One region of the Arthrobacter sp. JB02-1C genome, then DNA from elsewhere that is predicted to be linked to it. Evidence: predicted binding sites of a transcription regulator. Region 1 holds the regulator's gene; the other holds the start of a gene.

What was found. Region 1 encodes HrcA, which represses chaperone genes, less so after heat shock. Its sites were predicted from a motif close to TTNGCACTCGNNNNNNNCGAGTGCNAA; they were not measured.
Region 2: the regulator HrcA is predicted to act here: its motif matches at 4,903-4,929, upstream of groL (chaperonin GroEL).

Annotation. Positions count from the first base shown of each region.
Region 1 covers NZ_CM173235.1:3,067,650-3,074,919, forward strand. Annotated here, with positions in the region: gene ybeY (rRNA maturation RNase YbeY) at 1-331, opposite strand, end outside; gene AC3ANP_RS14380 (PhoH family protein) at 328-1,416, opposite strand; gene AC3ANP_RS14385 (GerMN domain-containing protein) at 1,864-2,784, shown strand; gene AC3ANP_RS14390 (16S rRNA (uracil(1498)-N(3))-methyltransferase) at 2,781-3,557, opposite strand; gene dnaJ (molecular chaperone DnaJ) at 3,567-4,688, opposite strand; gene hrcA (heat-inducible transcriptional repressor HrcA) at 4,770-5,783, opposite strand; gene AC3ANP_RS14405 (DUF3097 domain-containing protein) at 6,024-6,878, shown strand; gene AC3ANP_RS14410 (DUF4870 domain-containing protein) at 7,001-7,270, shown strand, end outside.
Region 2 covers NZ_CM173235.1:1,868,942-1,876,211, forward strand. Annotated here, with positions in the region: gene AC3ANP_RS09045 (threonine/serine exporter family protein) at 1-279, shown strand, start outside; gene AC3ANP_RS09050 (siderophore-interacting protein) at 346-1,185, opposite strand; gene AC3ANP_RS09055 (uracil-DNA glycosylase) at 1,212-1,982, opposite strand; gene AC3ANP_RS09060 (DUF3263 domain-containing protein) at 2,094-2,411, shown strand; gene AC3ANP_RS09065 (LytR C-terminal domain-containing protein) at 2,499-3,131, shown strand; gene AC3ANP_RS09070 (cold-shock protein) at 3,300-3,503, shown strand; gene AC3ANP_RS09075 (ABC transporter substrate-binding protein) at 3,530-4,816, shown strand; gene groL (chaperonin GroEL) at 5,109-6,746, shown strand; gene AC3ANP_RS09085 (RNase H family protein) at 6,898-7,270, shown strand, end outside.

The DNA of each region.
Region 1 (7,270 bases):
GCATTTCGTCCTGGGTGGAGTGGCCGGCGTTCTTCGCCTGCACCTCGGCCACCTGCGGGCAGATCGCAATATCGCCCAGCATGCCCTGCGGCGTGGGCTTGTCCGGGGTGCCGGGTGTGAGTTCGTCCATCGGCACGGACAGCACGTCGGTGGAGCCTGGCTCGTCCATCAGTTCGAGGTGGAGCTTCTCCATTGCCGGCTCGTCGACCAGCAGGATGGAGAGCTCCGCCTGCGGGTGGATGAAGAGCCGCTCGAAGACGTACCGGGCCAGCGCCACCAGTTCGGGTTCGTCGACCGCGACGCCGGATTCGTTGTTGACCTCGATGCTCATGCGCGTTCCCCCCGGTTTTCCCGGGCAACGGAATGCTTGACCCGGTTCCTCTGCTTTTCGTCCCAGATGCTGTAGGCGTTGACAATGTCGCCGACCAGCCGGTGCCGGACGACGTCGGAAGCATCCAGCACGGAGAAGTTAACGTCTTCAATGCCCTGCAGGATGTCTTCGACGATGCGCAGACCGGAGCGGGTCCCGAACGGCAGGTCCACCTGGGTGACGTCACCGGTGACCACCATCTTGGAGCCGAATCCCAGGCGGGTCAGGAACATCTTCATCTGTTCCGGCGTGGTGTTCTGGGCCTCGTCCAGGATGATGAATGCGTCGTTCAGGGTGCGGCCACGCATATAGGCCAGGGGGGCGACCTCGATCGTCCCGGCGGCCATCAGCCGCGGAATCGATTCCGGGTCCATCATGTCGTGCAGCGCGTCGTAGAGTGGGCGCAGGTACGGGTCGATCTTGTCGCTGAGGGTGCCGGGCAGGAAGCCGAGCCGCTCGCCGGCCTCGACAGCGGGCCGCGTGAGGATGATCCGGTTAACCTCTTTTTGCTGCAGCGCCTGGACCGCCTTGGCCATGGCCAGATAGGTCTTGCCCGTGCCTGCCGGTCCGATCCCGAAAATGACCGTGTTCGCATCGATCGCATCGACGTAGTTCTTCTGGTTCAGCGTCTTCGGCCGGATGGTCTTGCCGCGGCTGGACAGGATGTTGGTGGTGAGGACGTCCACGGGGTTCTGCAGCGACTGGCTGCGCAGCAGCGACACGAGCTGCTGCAGCACGGACGGCGTGATGACGGTGCCACGCGCCACCAGGCCGCGGACCTCGTTAAGCAGCCGCATGATCCGGGGCACCTCTGCGGCCGGGCCGCTGATGGACAGTTCATTGCCCCTGACATGGAAGTCGACGCCGGGAAACTGGGTCTCGATGAAGCGCAGGGCCTCGTCGTGGCTCCCAAGGGACTGGACCATCTGGTCGGAGTTGTCAAAGAGGACCACCTCCGTCCGCAGCCCTGGTAGGGAGTGGGGGAAGTCCCCTGCGGTGCGCCCGCCCGGGCCGAGCCGGGCCTTGCCGTTGGCTGCTTCAGTCATGGTGTTGGCCCGTGAGCCTCTGGTCCCCTCCAGTTGGGAAATTGTCTCGTCCCGCCGGTGCCGCGCCGACGGCGGATGTGCCGACGGCGGCTGTGTCGACGGCGGCTGTGCCCGCGGGTCCTCTTATCTTACGCCAGCGGGGCACGCAGCCGGTGCGCGGCCGGTCCCGGCCGGGGTTTAGGTATCAACTTCATATCGTCCTCATATCGTTCCCGTTGCAGTTCGCCAGACGGTGCGGAAAGCCGGCAGCAGCACTGTTCGGCTGTGTAATGCTGGATAGGGCGCAGCGGGCGGCGGCAGCGGAACAGCACCGCACGGCGCGTCCCCGGCGGCCACCAGCAGCACCAGCTGCACCGCCGTCGTCCTCGGGATCAGGGCGCCATCAGAACAGCACCGGGAACAGAAGAGGTTTCGGCAATCAGTCAGCGTGGAGCGAAGAAGGCAACAGTGGTCCGGCGTGCCCGCCGCGGCGTGCTGCTGCTGGTGCTGCCCGCTGCCTTGGCGCTGTCCGGGTGTGTGGCCACCCCGCAGCCGGGCATCACCAATTCGGACACCCCGTCCCGGACTGTCCCCGGCCCGGCCGCCGGCGTAGCGACCACCAGCGCACCGTTGGAATCCTCGCAGGCCTCGAACAAGGCCCCGGTGTACTGGATCGGGCGCAGCAACGATAACGTTTTTCTGTACCGCGAGTTCCGGGACGCCCCCGAACAGGACAATCCGGTCACCCGGGCGTTGCGGGTGATGATGTCGCAGAAGCCGCTGGACCCGGATTTCTTCACCCCCTGGCAGAATCCCAAGAAGCTTGCCACCTCGATTTCCGGCAAGAACGTGATTACCGTGGACGTTTCCGCCGACGCGTTCAACAGCAACCTCGACGCCGACATGGCCGAGCGGGCCATCCAGCAACTGGTTTACACCGCGACTGCGGCGGCTGCCAGCGCCGGCCTCACCGACACGGGCCAGCAGATCCAGGTGGTCATCCTGGTCGACGGGCACACCGACTATGTCGCGTTCAACCGGGTCCGGCTCGGCTCGCCCACGTCGCGCAGCGCCGGGATGGTGGCGCCGGTCTGGATCGTCGATCCGCAGGAAGGCGGCGAGCTCCCGGACGGCACGGTGAAAATTTCCGGCCGGAGCACGGTGCCCGGGGGCAAACTGCAGTGGGAGATCCAGCGGGTCACCGGCAGCACCAAAACCCCCTACCTGAACGGCTCCGTCACCGCGGGGACGGATACCGCCCAGCCGGGCCAGTTCACGCTCGCACTGAAGCTGGGGCCAGGCAGCTATGAGGCCCGGGTGTCGCAGCTGGACCCGAGCGGCAAGGTCCACGACCTCAACGTGGACACCCGCGGCTTCACCGTCCGCTAGGACGTGCGCTGCCAGCGCCCCAAAATGTCGCTGGCCAGCACGGTTGCGGCCGGCCCCGCCGTGGAGGACCGCAGCACATGATGGCCCAGCAGCGCGGTGACCGCGCCGGCGTCGCACAGCCTGGTCACCTCCCGCGGACTGATGCCGCCCTCCGGTCCTACGATCAGCAGGATTTCCTGGACGCCGGCCGGGCCGGACCCCTGCCAGGCCTCGAGGACCTGCCGGAGCGGACGCACCGCATCCTCGTGCAGGATCACTGCCAGGTCCGCTGCGGCGACGGCCGCCTGCAGGCCGGCGCTGTCGACGGCGGCCCGGACCTCCGGAATCCAGGTGCGGCGCGCCTGCTTCGCCGCCGCAGTCACCACTGACTGCCACTTGGCGTGTGCCTTGGCTGCGCGTTCGGGCTTCCACCGCACGATGGACCGCTCCGCCTGCCAGGGGATGACTGCGTCAATGCCCAGCTCAGTGGCAGTCTCGGCGCCGAGTTCGTCCCGGTCCCCCTTGGCCAGCGCCTGGACCAGGACCAACCGCAGCTCCGGCCGGGGTTCGGTGCTGGCTGCGGTGCACTCCACCGTCAGTTGCTGCGCCGCGGCGGCCGTGACGACCCCGCTGATGCGCCGGCCCGCGCCGTCGGCAATGTCCACCGGCTCACCCACGGAGAGCCGCTTGACGGTCACCGCGTGGCGGGCCTCGGCGCCCTCAAGGACGAACACGGATCCCGGGACCTGCTGGTCCAGGCTTCCGGCGGATGCAAAAAAGACCGGGTTGCTCACTGCTACAGGTTACCTAAGCCGGTCCCGGAGCTTGGCGAAGACGCCGCCGCTGGCGGCAAGCTTGCCGTCGGTGAACTGCTCGCCGCGAAGTTTCGCCAGCTGGCGCAGCAGGTCCTCCTGGGCGGCGTCGAGCTTGGCCGGGGTGTCTACCTGCAGGTGGACTTTGAGGTCTCCACGGCCGTAGCCGCGCAGATGCGTGACGCCCATGCCGCGCAGCGCGATGACCTCGCCGGACTGGGTGCCTGCCTTGACGTCAATCTCCTGCTGCCCGTCGAAGGTCTCCAGGGTCACCTCCGTGCCCAGGGCCGCGGCGGTCATCGGGATGTTGAGGCTGGCGTGCAGGTCATCCCCCTCACGCACGAAGGTGGGGTCGTTGTTAACCCGGATCTCCACGTACAGGTCCCCTGACGGTCCACCGGCCGGACCGGCTTCGCCCTGGCCGGAGAGCTGGATCCGGGTGCCGGTAGCGACGCCGGCGGGAACCTTGACCGTCAGCGATCGGCGGCTCCGGATGCGGCCCTGGCCTGCGCACTCATTGCAGGGGTCCTTGATCACGGTGCCGAAACCCTCACAGCTGCCGCAGGGAGCGGTCGTCATGACCTGGCCAAGGATGGAGCGCACGGCGCGCTGGACCTGGCCGCTGCCGCCGCAGATGTCGCAGCGCTCCGGGTGGCTGCCTTCGCGGCAGCAGGAACCCTCGCAGGTGGGGCAGGTGACGGCGGTGTCGACTTCGAGCTTCTTGTTGACCCCGAAGACCGCGTCACGCAGGTCGATCCGGACGCTGATCAGCGCATCCTGGCCGCGCCGGACCCGGGACGCCGGGCCGCCCTGGCCGGCGGCGCCGCCGAAGAAGGTCTCGAAGATGTCCTGGAAGGCGAAGCCCTGTCCGGCGTAGCCGCCGCCGAAGCCGTTGTCCGTCCCGTTTTCGTTGCCCGTGGTGTCATAGACCCGGCGTTTCTGCGGGTCGGAGAGCACCTCGTACGCGTGGGTGACGGCCTTGAAGCGTTCGGAGGCGTCCTCGCCGGGATTCACGTCCGGGTGCAGGCTCCGGGCTAGCTTGCGGTAGGCCTTCTTGATTTCCTCGCCCGTCGCTTCGCGGGAGACTCCAAGAACGTCGTAGTGGCTGGTCAAAGTGTGTATCTCTTCCTGGTTGAACTGCCGGTATAGGGCAAAACCTGTGACGGGTAAAACAGTTGCTGCCGGGCGGACTTCTTAGGGGCCCAAAATTCGCGACAGGTAGCGGGCCACCGCACGGACGGCGGCCATGGTGGTGGGATAGTCCATCCGGGTCGGACCCAGCACCCCCACCTTGGCCGTGGCGTCCGGGCCGTAGCCGGTGGCAACCACCGACGCTTCGGAGAGGCCGTCGTACGGGTTCTCCCGGCCGATGCTCACGGTAACGCCGCGAGGGTCCTGCACCATCTCGCTGAGCAGCCGCAACATCACCACCTGCTCTTCGAGGGCTTCGAGGACCGGACCGATGCTGAGCGGAAAATCCACGTTCGAGCGGGCCAGGTTCGCGGTGCCGGCCATGACCATCCGTTCCTCGCGGCTGCTCGCCGCCAGGGACTCGAGGCCCCGGGCCAGGGCATGCGCGGCGCTGCGGTGCGTCGGCGGACACGCGTCCGCCGTCGCCGGCAATGCCTGGGGCAGCAGGCTGAGCGGGCTGCCGGAGAGCCTGGCCAGGAACACGGCGCGCAGTTCCGCGAGGGGCTCGTGGGCGATGTCCTGGCCGACGTCGATCACCCGCTGCTCCACCTTGCCGCTGTCGGCGATCAGCACCGTCAGCACTTTACGGGGCGCCAGCAGGACAAATTCGATGTGCCGCACCCTGGCCCGGCTCAGCAGCGGATACTGCACGACGGCGACCTGGTTCGTCAGTTGCGCGAGCAGCCGGACCGTCCGGTCCAGCACGTCATCAAGGTCATCCGATCCCTCCAGCAGCGCCTGGATCGCCCGCCGTTCGGCGGCAGACAGCGGCTTGACGGCCGAGATCTGGTCCACGAACAGCCGGTAGCCCTTGTCGGTAGGGATCCGGCCGGCGCTGGTGTGCGGGGCCGTGATCAGACCCTCATCTTCCAGCGCAGCCATGTCGTTGCGGATCGTGGCGCTGGAGACGCCCAGATGGTGCCGTTCTACCAGCGCCTTGGATCCGACGGGTTCACGGGAATGAACGTAGTCCTCCACGATGGCACGCAGCACTTCGAGTTTCCGTGGCTCGCTCACGCACCGCCTCCAATCGACCCTCGTTCGGTTCGCCGGGTGCCGCGGGGCGGGATGGCCCGGCGGTCCCCGCGGTTAGCACTCGACATGCCTAAGTGCTAACCAGTCTAATATGACTCGCGCCGTTGTTAGCATTGGATCCGTTGCGGGCTCTGCGCCGCGGGCGGTGTTTCCGGACACAAAGCGGCCGGCGCGGGCCGTTTCGACCCCTGAAAATTCCGAATGCAAAGCAGTGTGTAGCCGATGTCGTACCAGAACTGGGGCCCGCAGGAGCTCTCCACGCCGGCCAAGGCCCAGCTGCCCGAGGTGCCGGTGCAGCGCGGCATGGTGCTCGAAGACGTGCAGTCCGGCTGGGTGGGGGCCGTTACCCGCGTCGAGAAGTCCGGCGGCATGTATGTGGTGGCCCTGGAAGACCGCCGGGGAAAGTCCCGTTCGTTCCGGCTGGGTTTCGGATTCCTGCTGGAGGGCCGGCCGATCAGGCTGATGCCGCCGGCTCCGAAGGTACCCGCCCCCGGTACCGCCACGGCAGCCCGGACCGCTTCCGGATCCGTCCGGGTGGCCGGCCAGCGGGCCCAGGTGGCCAAGGCCAGCCGGATCTGGGTGGAAGGCAAGCACGACGCCGAACTGGTGGAGAAAGTCTGGGGCGACGATCTGCGGGTGGAAGGCATCGTCGTCGAACCCCTGCACGGCATCGATGACCTGACGGGGGCTGTGCAGGCATTTTCCCCCGGCCCGGGCCGGCGGCTGGGGGTCCTGGTGGACCACCTCGTTCCGGACTCGAAGGAATCCCGGATCGCCGACGCCGTGATGGCTTCCCCCGGCGCCGCCGGCAACGTGCTCATCGTCGGCCACCCCTACGTGGACGTGTGGCAGGCCATCCGGCCGGCGGTGCTGGGGATCGAGCGCTGGCCGGTGATTCCGCGCGGGGTGGACTGGAAGACCGGCATCCTGACCGCATTCGGCTGGCCGCACAGCACCAAGGAGGACATCGGGCTGGGCTGGCAGAAGCTCCTCGGCGCGGTGCACAGCTACGCCGATCTGGAACCGTCGCTGCTGGGCCGGGTGGAAGAGGTCATCGACTTCCTCACCGAGCCCTAGCAAGGGGTGCGTGCTTCACTTCGCCGCCGGTACAAGTATTCTTGGAACGGCAGCCGTTGCTTTCGGGCGCGGCCGCAGTTCCTCCCGGTACCAAGGCACCACCGCAATCCAAAGGACGACACGTGGCAGAAGACGCACGCGAACACACGGACCATCAGGCCGGCTATGGCCAGTCGCCGTACCATGGCGTTCCGGCCAATGCCCTGCCGCTGACCGCCCGGGAAGACCGGCAGTGGGCCACGCTGGCGCACTTCGGCGGGATCCTCGGCTGCATCCCCGCGCTGCTGGTCTACCTGATCTTCAAGGACCGCGGACCGTTCACGGCGCAGGAGTCCAAGGAAGCCCTGAACTTCACGCTGCCCCCGACCATCGCGGCGGTCCTCGCGAACCTG
Region 2 (7,270 bases), 1.2 Mb from region 1:
GGGCTGCTGGCACGGGTCGTGGCGTTGCGGATGGGTGCCCCGCAGCTGGTGGTTGCGGTGCCGGCGGCACTGATTCTGCTGCCTGGCCTCACTATATTCCGGTCAATGTATGTTTTGACGATAGAGGAGTCGGAGATCCTGGTGGGTGCCGGCGGGATGCTCAACGCTGCGGCCATTGTGCTGGGTGTCGCGGCCGGCATCGTCCTTGGCGACACGTTGGCCCGGCCGCTCACGCGCAGCCTGGCCAGCAACGAGCGGCGCCGGGCCAGGCGTCGCTAGCGTCGCTCATGGCTAGCGGCGGGCCCGGCAGCGTCCAGCCCGGCAGCGGCCGGCGAAGAACCTGAGCTAGATCTTGCCGATGGGGAGCTTCTTTTCGGCCTGGAAGTCGTCCTCCACCCGGCCCTGCGCCCAGTAGCCGGAGAGCGACACCTGCCGGCGCTCCAGGCCGCGTTCGGCGAAGAACACCTCCCGCAGGCCCTTCATCGAGCCGCGCTCCCCGTGCGCGAAGACCTGCACCCGGCCGGCGGGCCAGTCGGCAGCCCGGACCGCGTCCACCAGCAGCCCGGCGCCGCCCGCCGGGGCGCCCCCGCGCCGGAGCCAGCGCAGTTCGAGGCCCGCAGGCGCGTTCAGGGCCAGGATGTCGGCGTCGCCGTCGACCTCCAGGAAGGCGAGGCCGCGGGCGTGACTGGGCAGGGTTTCGATGGCTGCGCTGATCGCCGGAAGGGCGGACTCGTCGCCGGCGAACAAGTGCCAGTCCGCCTCGGGGTCAGGGTTGTACCCGCCCCCCGGGCCGGTGAAGATGAGCTGGTCGCCGGCCTGCGCGGCGTCTGCCCACGGCCCGGCGAGACCCTCGTCGCCGTGGATCACGAAGTCGATGGCGAGTTCGGCCGCCGCTTCATCGACCCAGCGCACCGTGTAGGTGCGGGTATGCGGCCACTGTTCGCGCGGCATTGTTTCCCGGATGACAGTTAGGTCCAGGGGCTCCGGATAGGCCACCCCGGGCTGCGGGAAGACGAGTTTGACGTAACGGTCCACGTAGCCGTTGTTGACGTAGCGGGCGAACCCGGGACCGCCCGCCACGATCCGGACCATATGCGGCGAGAGCTGCTCGCGGCGCAGGACCGTGAGGTTGGTCTGGGGCCGGGCAGGCCGGTCGGGCGCGCTGGCGGCGGGGACTGAAGTCATGCGGCTAAGCCTAGCCAAGATCCGGCTCACGGCACCGCCGGCAACTCCCAGTCCACGGTTCCGCCGCCCTGGCCGGCGAGCAGCTCATTGGCACGGCTGAAGGGCCGGGAACCGAAAAAGCCGCGTGCGGCCGAGAGCGGACTCGGATGCGCGCTGATGATCACCGCTGTGGAGCCCAGCAGGGGCAGCACTCCGGCGGCGTCCTTGCCCCAGAGGACCGCCACCAGCGGCACCGGTCCGGTGCCGTCCCGCCGGCCCGCGACCGCCCGGATAGCCGCCGCCGTGACGGCTTCCCAGCCCCGGGTGCGATGCGACCCGGCGGCGCCGGCGCGGACGCTGAGCACCCTGTTCAGCAGCAGAACCCCCTGCTCCGACCAGCTGCCGAGGTCACCGTGCACGCGTGCCGGGATGCCCAGGTCCGCCTGGAGTTCCTTGTAAATATTGGCGAGGCTGCGCGGAATGGGCCGGGTGCGGCCATCCACCGCGAAGGACAGCCCGACGGCGTGCCCCGGCGTCGGGTAGGGGTCCTGCCCGACGATAAGCACCCGCACTGCCGCGAGCGGCTGCCGGAACGCCCGCAGCAGCTTCGAGGGAGCCGGCAGCACCTCGTACCCGGCCGCCTCCTCAGCGGCAAGAAACTCCAGCACCGCGCGGAGTTGCGGCTCCACCGGAACCAGCGCCGCGGCCCAGTCCGGGGCCACCAGGTCTTCCAGCGGCAGCCGCGCCAGGTCGGAAAAGCGCAGCGTTTCGGCGGGAGCGAGTTCGAAGAGCGCCTCGGGATCAGACGGAGTAGACACCGTCACATTGTTGCAGTTCCGGGGACTGCCCGGCCGGGCGCCCAAATGACAAGGTTGTTATTCACCCGTAACATGTGTGGAGACCGATCGGACCGAGCCCAGGAGTGTGTCGTGGCGGAAGCAGCACCGGAATACCGTCCGGGGGACCAAGCCGGACCGGCGCCGGCCTCCGCGGGCTCCGCGCTGAGCGACCGGGAGCAGCAAATGCTCGCCTTGGAGCGGCAGTGGTGGAAGTACGCCGGCGCCAAGGAACAGGCCATCCGCGAGCTCTTCGATTTGTCGGCGACGCACTACTATCAGATCCTCAACGCCCTGATCGACACCGAAGCCGCGCTGGCGCACGATCCTATGCTGGTCAAGCGATTGCGTAGACTACGTACGTCACGCCAACGTGCCCGCACCGCACGGCGCCTCGGATCCGACGCCTAACACGCGGAAATCCGGCCCGATCCGCGGAAACAGTCGGGTGCTCGGGGCGGGCCACCAGCCACACATCAGCAAGGACGTCGTTTTACCATGACCAAGTACGCTCGGGATGAATTCGATCGGGTCCCGGAGACCTCCACCCGCCAGGGTGTCCACCGGACGGTCTCCGCGCCGCGGGCCCGCCGCCTCGCTCCCATTCTTTCGGTGGGCGCCGTGGCTCTCGTGATCGGGCTGGTCGCCTTTCTGCTCCTGCCCAAGCTGGGGTTCGGGCCGGCCGGAGGCTCGACGATGACCGCCGACCAGGCGAGCAACAACGCCGCGGCCTCGGCAGCGGCGACAAGCCCGGCCGCGAGCCCCGCCCCCTCCGCCGGCGGCGATTCAACCGCCAGCGCCGCCCCCGCCGCACCCGCTCCCTCGAATGCGCCGTCGGCAACGCCGAGCGCTGCGGTGGACAAGACACAGCAGGTGGCCGTGTACAACGGCACGACGACCGCGGGACTGGCGGGCCGGGTAGGCTCAATCGTTACGTCGGCCGGGTGGGTGGCGGGCCCCCTCGGCAACTGGGGCGGCCCTCCGCAGCAGTCGTCGGCGGTCTTCTACAACGGGCCGGCGCAGAAAGCGAACGCCGAAGCGCTGGGTTCCCTGCTCGGGATCGGCACCCTCGTCGATTCGGCGGAGTTCGCCACCCCGCTGGCCGTCGTGCTGGGACCCGACTACAGGTAAGCTCCGGCCGCGCGCGCCACGGTTACGCCTGCATAACGTTCCGTCCGGACCGGGGCCGCAGCCGGCGCCCGGCCGCGGTGCTGTGCTTACAGTGGCTGCGGACTCGTTGCACAACCGCGGCGCACACTGACGTGAGCCGCCCGGAAGCTAGCTGGAAGCGTGGAAAACATGGCACTGGGGACCGTCAAATGGTTCAACGCTGAGAAGGGCTACGGCTTCATCACCGTCGACAGCTCGGGTGATGACGTCTTTGTCCACTGGTCCGCCATCGCCGGCGAGGGCTACCGTGCCCTCGCCGAGGGACAGCGGGTCGAGCTGGAAATCGGCGAGGGCGAAAAGGGCCCGCAGGCCGAGAGCGTCCGGCCAGCCTAGTGGCGCGTAGTGCTGCCGACCCTGCCGTGAGAAAAGCCGGCCGCCCGAACGGCGGCCACCGGCTCGGCGTTGCCGCGGCCGCCGGGATCGCGGCTGTGCTCGTCCTGGCTGCCTGCACGGGTCCTGCCGGCAACGCCCGGCTCTCCGACGTGGAGGCGAGCGGCGACGGGACGCTGCGCATCGGCCTCATCCTGGACAACACCGGCAAGCAGGGCTTCCTGAACGCCGCCCAGCTGGCGGCGGCACGGCTCGCGGTCAAGGACATCAACGCTGCCGGCGGCCACAAGGGCAAGCCCGTCGAACTACTCCCGGAGTCGGTCGGCACGGATACCAAGGCGCAGGCCAGGGACCTGGTGGCGGCGAAGGCGGACGTCGTGATCGGACCCACCGACTCCAGCCGCGCCGCAGACGCTATCGACGTGCTGGCGGGAGCCCGGATCCCCATCATTTCCCCGGCCAACACGGCGCCGGGCCTGAGCCACTACAAGAGCGGCGGGTACTACTTCCGCACCATCGCCGCCGACGTGGCGCAGGCGCCGGTACTCGTCAAACTGGCCAAAGACGGCGGCGCCAAGACCATCGCCGTCGTGCACGAGGAGGGCAGTTACGGCAAGGAGGTTTCCGTTGCCGTCGCCCAGGCCGCAACGGCCGCCGGCGTGGGTACCTCCCTCGACGCCGAATTCCAGCCCGGCCACGCCCAAAAGGCGGCGGCTGCGGCCACGGCCGCAGCACCGGACGCCGTCGTGCTGGTGGCCCGCGAAGGGGCGCAGGGCGCGATCGCCGAACTGAACAACGCAGGGTTGGCGGGCAAAAAGCTCATCCTCAGCGACGGTGCCGTGAACCAGTATGGCTCCGGCCTGGGCTCCAGGGCGCTGGACGGCGCCCGCGGTGTCCTTCCCGGCACGTTTCCCTCGGCGTACTTCCAGGCCGAACTGGTCGCCGTCGACCCGGGCCTGAAGGATATGACGTTTGCGGCCGAGACGTACGACGCCGTCAACCTCGCCGCCCTTGCTGCCGCCGCCGCGGAGGACGACGCCGGGACCTCCATCGCGGCCCGGCTCATCGCCGTCTCCGGCGGCACCGCCGGTGCCGCGGGCGGCGCATCCGGTGAGGCGGCGCCGTGCAAGAGCTACCAGGACTGTGTGACGGCGCTGCGCGCCGGGAAACGACCCGATTACGACGGACAGTCAGGTCCCATCGGTTTCGACCGGAACGGCGACATCACCGCTGCGGCCTACATGGTCTACAGCTACGGCGCGGACAACACCGCCAAGATCACCGGCGCCGAAACGGCCCACAGCGCCGGCAGCTGATCGCTGACAGCGAAGGGCAGCCCCCAGGGGCGGTCCCGCGGACAAACACTGCTTGCACTCTCCCCGGGGGAGTGCTAATTATTGAGTTAGCACTCCCGCGCATTGACTGCTAATGCGACGCCCGGTTCGGCCGCGGCACGCAACGGCGGGCATGCCGGGAGCGAAGAAACACCTGGCTGGGGTGAGGTCCCCGTTCGGCGGCGTACAGAGGCTGCCGAACTGGAACCGTCCGTCGCGGGCACCACAACCAAGGTTCATTCTTAACGACTGTCCCGAAAGGACTACTGCCGTTATGGCCAAGATCATTGCATTTGATGAAGAGGCACGCCGCGGTCTTGAGCGGGGCCTGAACATCCTCGCCGACGCCGTCAAGGTCACCCTCGGCCCGCGTGGACGCAACGTTGTCCTCGAAAAGAAGTGGGGCGCCCCCACGATCACCAACGATGGTGTGTCCATCGCCAAGGAGATCGAGCTGGACGACCCGTACGAGAAGATCGGCGCCGAGCTGGTCAAGGAAGTTGCCAAGAAGACGGACGACGTCGCCGGCGACGGTACCACCACCGCCACCGTGCTGGCCCAGGCCCTGGTCAAGGAAGGCCTGCGCAACGTCGCGGCCGGCGCTGACCCGCTGTCCCTCAAGCGCGGCATCGAGAAGGCCGTCGAAGCGGTCACCCGCGAACTCCTGGCCTCCGCCAAGGAAATCGAAACCAAGGAAGAGATCGCCGCCACCGCGTCCATCTCCGCCGGGGACAACGAAATTGGCGCCCTGATTGCCGAAGCCCTGGACAAGGTCGGCAAGGAAGGCGTCATCACCGTCGAGGAGTCCAACACCTTCGGCCTCGAGCTGGAGCTCACCGAGGGTATGCGCTTCGACAAGGGCTACATCTCGGCCTACTTCGTCACCGACGCAGAGCGCCAGGAAACGGTCCTCGAGGACCCGTACATCCTGATCGTCAACTCCAAGATCTCCAACGTCAAGGAACTGGTTGCTGTCCTCGAAAAGGTCATGCAGTCGAACAAGCCGCTGCTGATCATCGCCGAGGACATCGAGGGCGAGGCCCTGGCCACCCTGATCGTCAACAAGATCCGCGGCACCTTCAAGTCCGTCGCCGTCAAGGCCCCGGGCTTCGGTGACCGCCGCAAGGCCCAGCTGGCCGACATCGCCATCCTCACCGGCGGCCAGGTCATCTCCGAGGAAGTCGGCCTCAAGCTTGAGACTGCCGGCCTCGAACTGCTGGGCAAGGCCCGCAAGGTCGTTGTCACCAAGGACGAGACCACCATCGTCGAAGGCGCCGGCGACGCTGACCAGATCGCCGGCCGCGTGTCCCAGATCCGTGCCGAGATCGAGAACTCCGATTCGGACTACGACCGCGAGAAGCTGCAGGAGCGCCTGGCCAAGCTGGCCGGCGGCGTTGCAGTCATCAAGGCCGGTGCCGCGACCGAGGTTGAGCTCAAGGAACGCAAGCACCGCATTGAGGACGCCGTCCGCAACGCGAAGGCTGCTGTCGAAGAAGGCATCGTCGCCGGCGGTGGCGTGGCCCTGATCCAGGCCGGCGCCAAGGCGTTCGCCAACCTGCAGCTCGAAGGTGACGAAGCAACCGGTGCGAACATCGTCCGCGTTGCCATCGACGCCCCGCTGAAGCAGATTGCCTTCAACGCCGGCATGGAGCCGGGCGTTGTGGTCGACAAGGTCCGCGGCCTGCCCGCCGGCCACGGCCTGAACGCTGCAACGGGCGAGTACGTCGACCTGCTGGCAGCGGGCGTCAACGACCCGGTCAAGGTGACGCGCTCCGCCCTGCAGAACGCGGCCTCCATCGCCGGCCTGTTCCTGACCACCGAGGCCGTCGTGGCCGACAAGCCCGAGAAGGCCGGTGCCCCGATGGGCGGCGGCGACGACATGGGCGGCATGGGCGGCATGGGCGGTTTCTAACCACCCGGCCACCCGGCCCTCACGAGCCGGCCGGCAGGGGTTCATCCCCGGTACGGCAAGGTACGACGGCGGCGGTCCCACCTCTGGTGGGGCCGCCGCCGGCGTTAAGCCGCCGGCGCACCCGGGCCGCGGTGTCTGGCAGGATGGTGCAGTGACGATTACTGCAGCGGCCGACGGTTCGGCCTTAGGAAATCCCGGTCCGGCCGGGTGGGCCTGGTACGTGAACGACCGATGCTGGCGGGCCGGGGGATGGCCGCACGGAACCAACAACCAGGGCGAACTGATGGCGGTGCTGGACCTCTTCCGGGCCACGGCGCACCTTCCCGAGGAGGACCTGCACATTCTGTGCGACAGCCAGTACGTCATCAACTCGGTCACCAAGTGGATGCCGGGCTGGAAGCGGAAGGGCTGGCGGAAGTCGGACGGCAAACCCGTGCTCAACGTCGAGCTGCTCAAGGAGATCGACCAGGCGCTCAGCGGGCGCAGGTACACCTTCGAATGGGTCCGCGGGCACGCCGGCCACG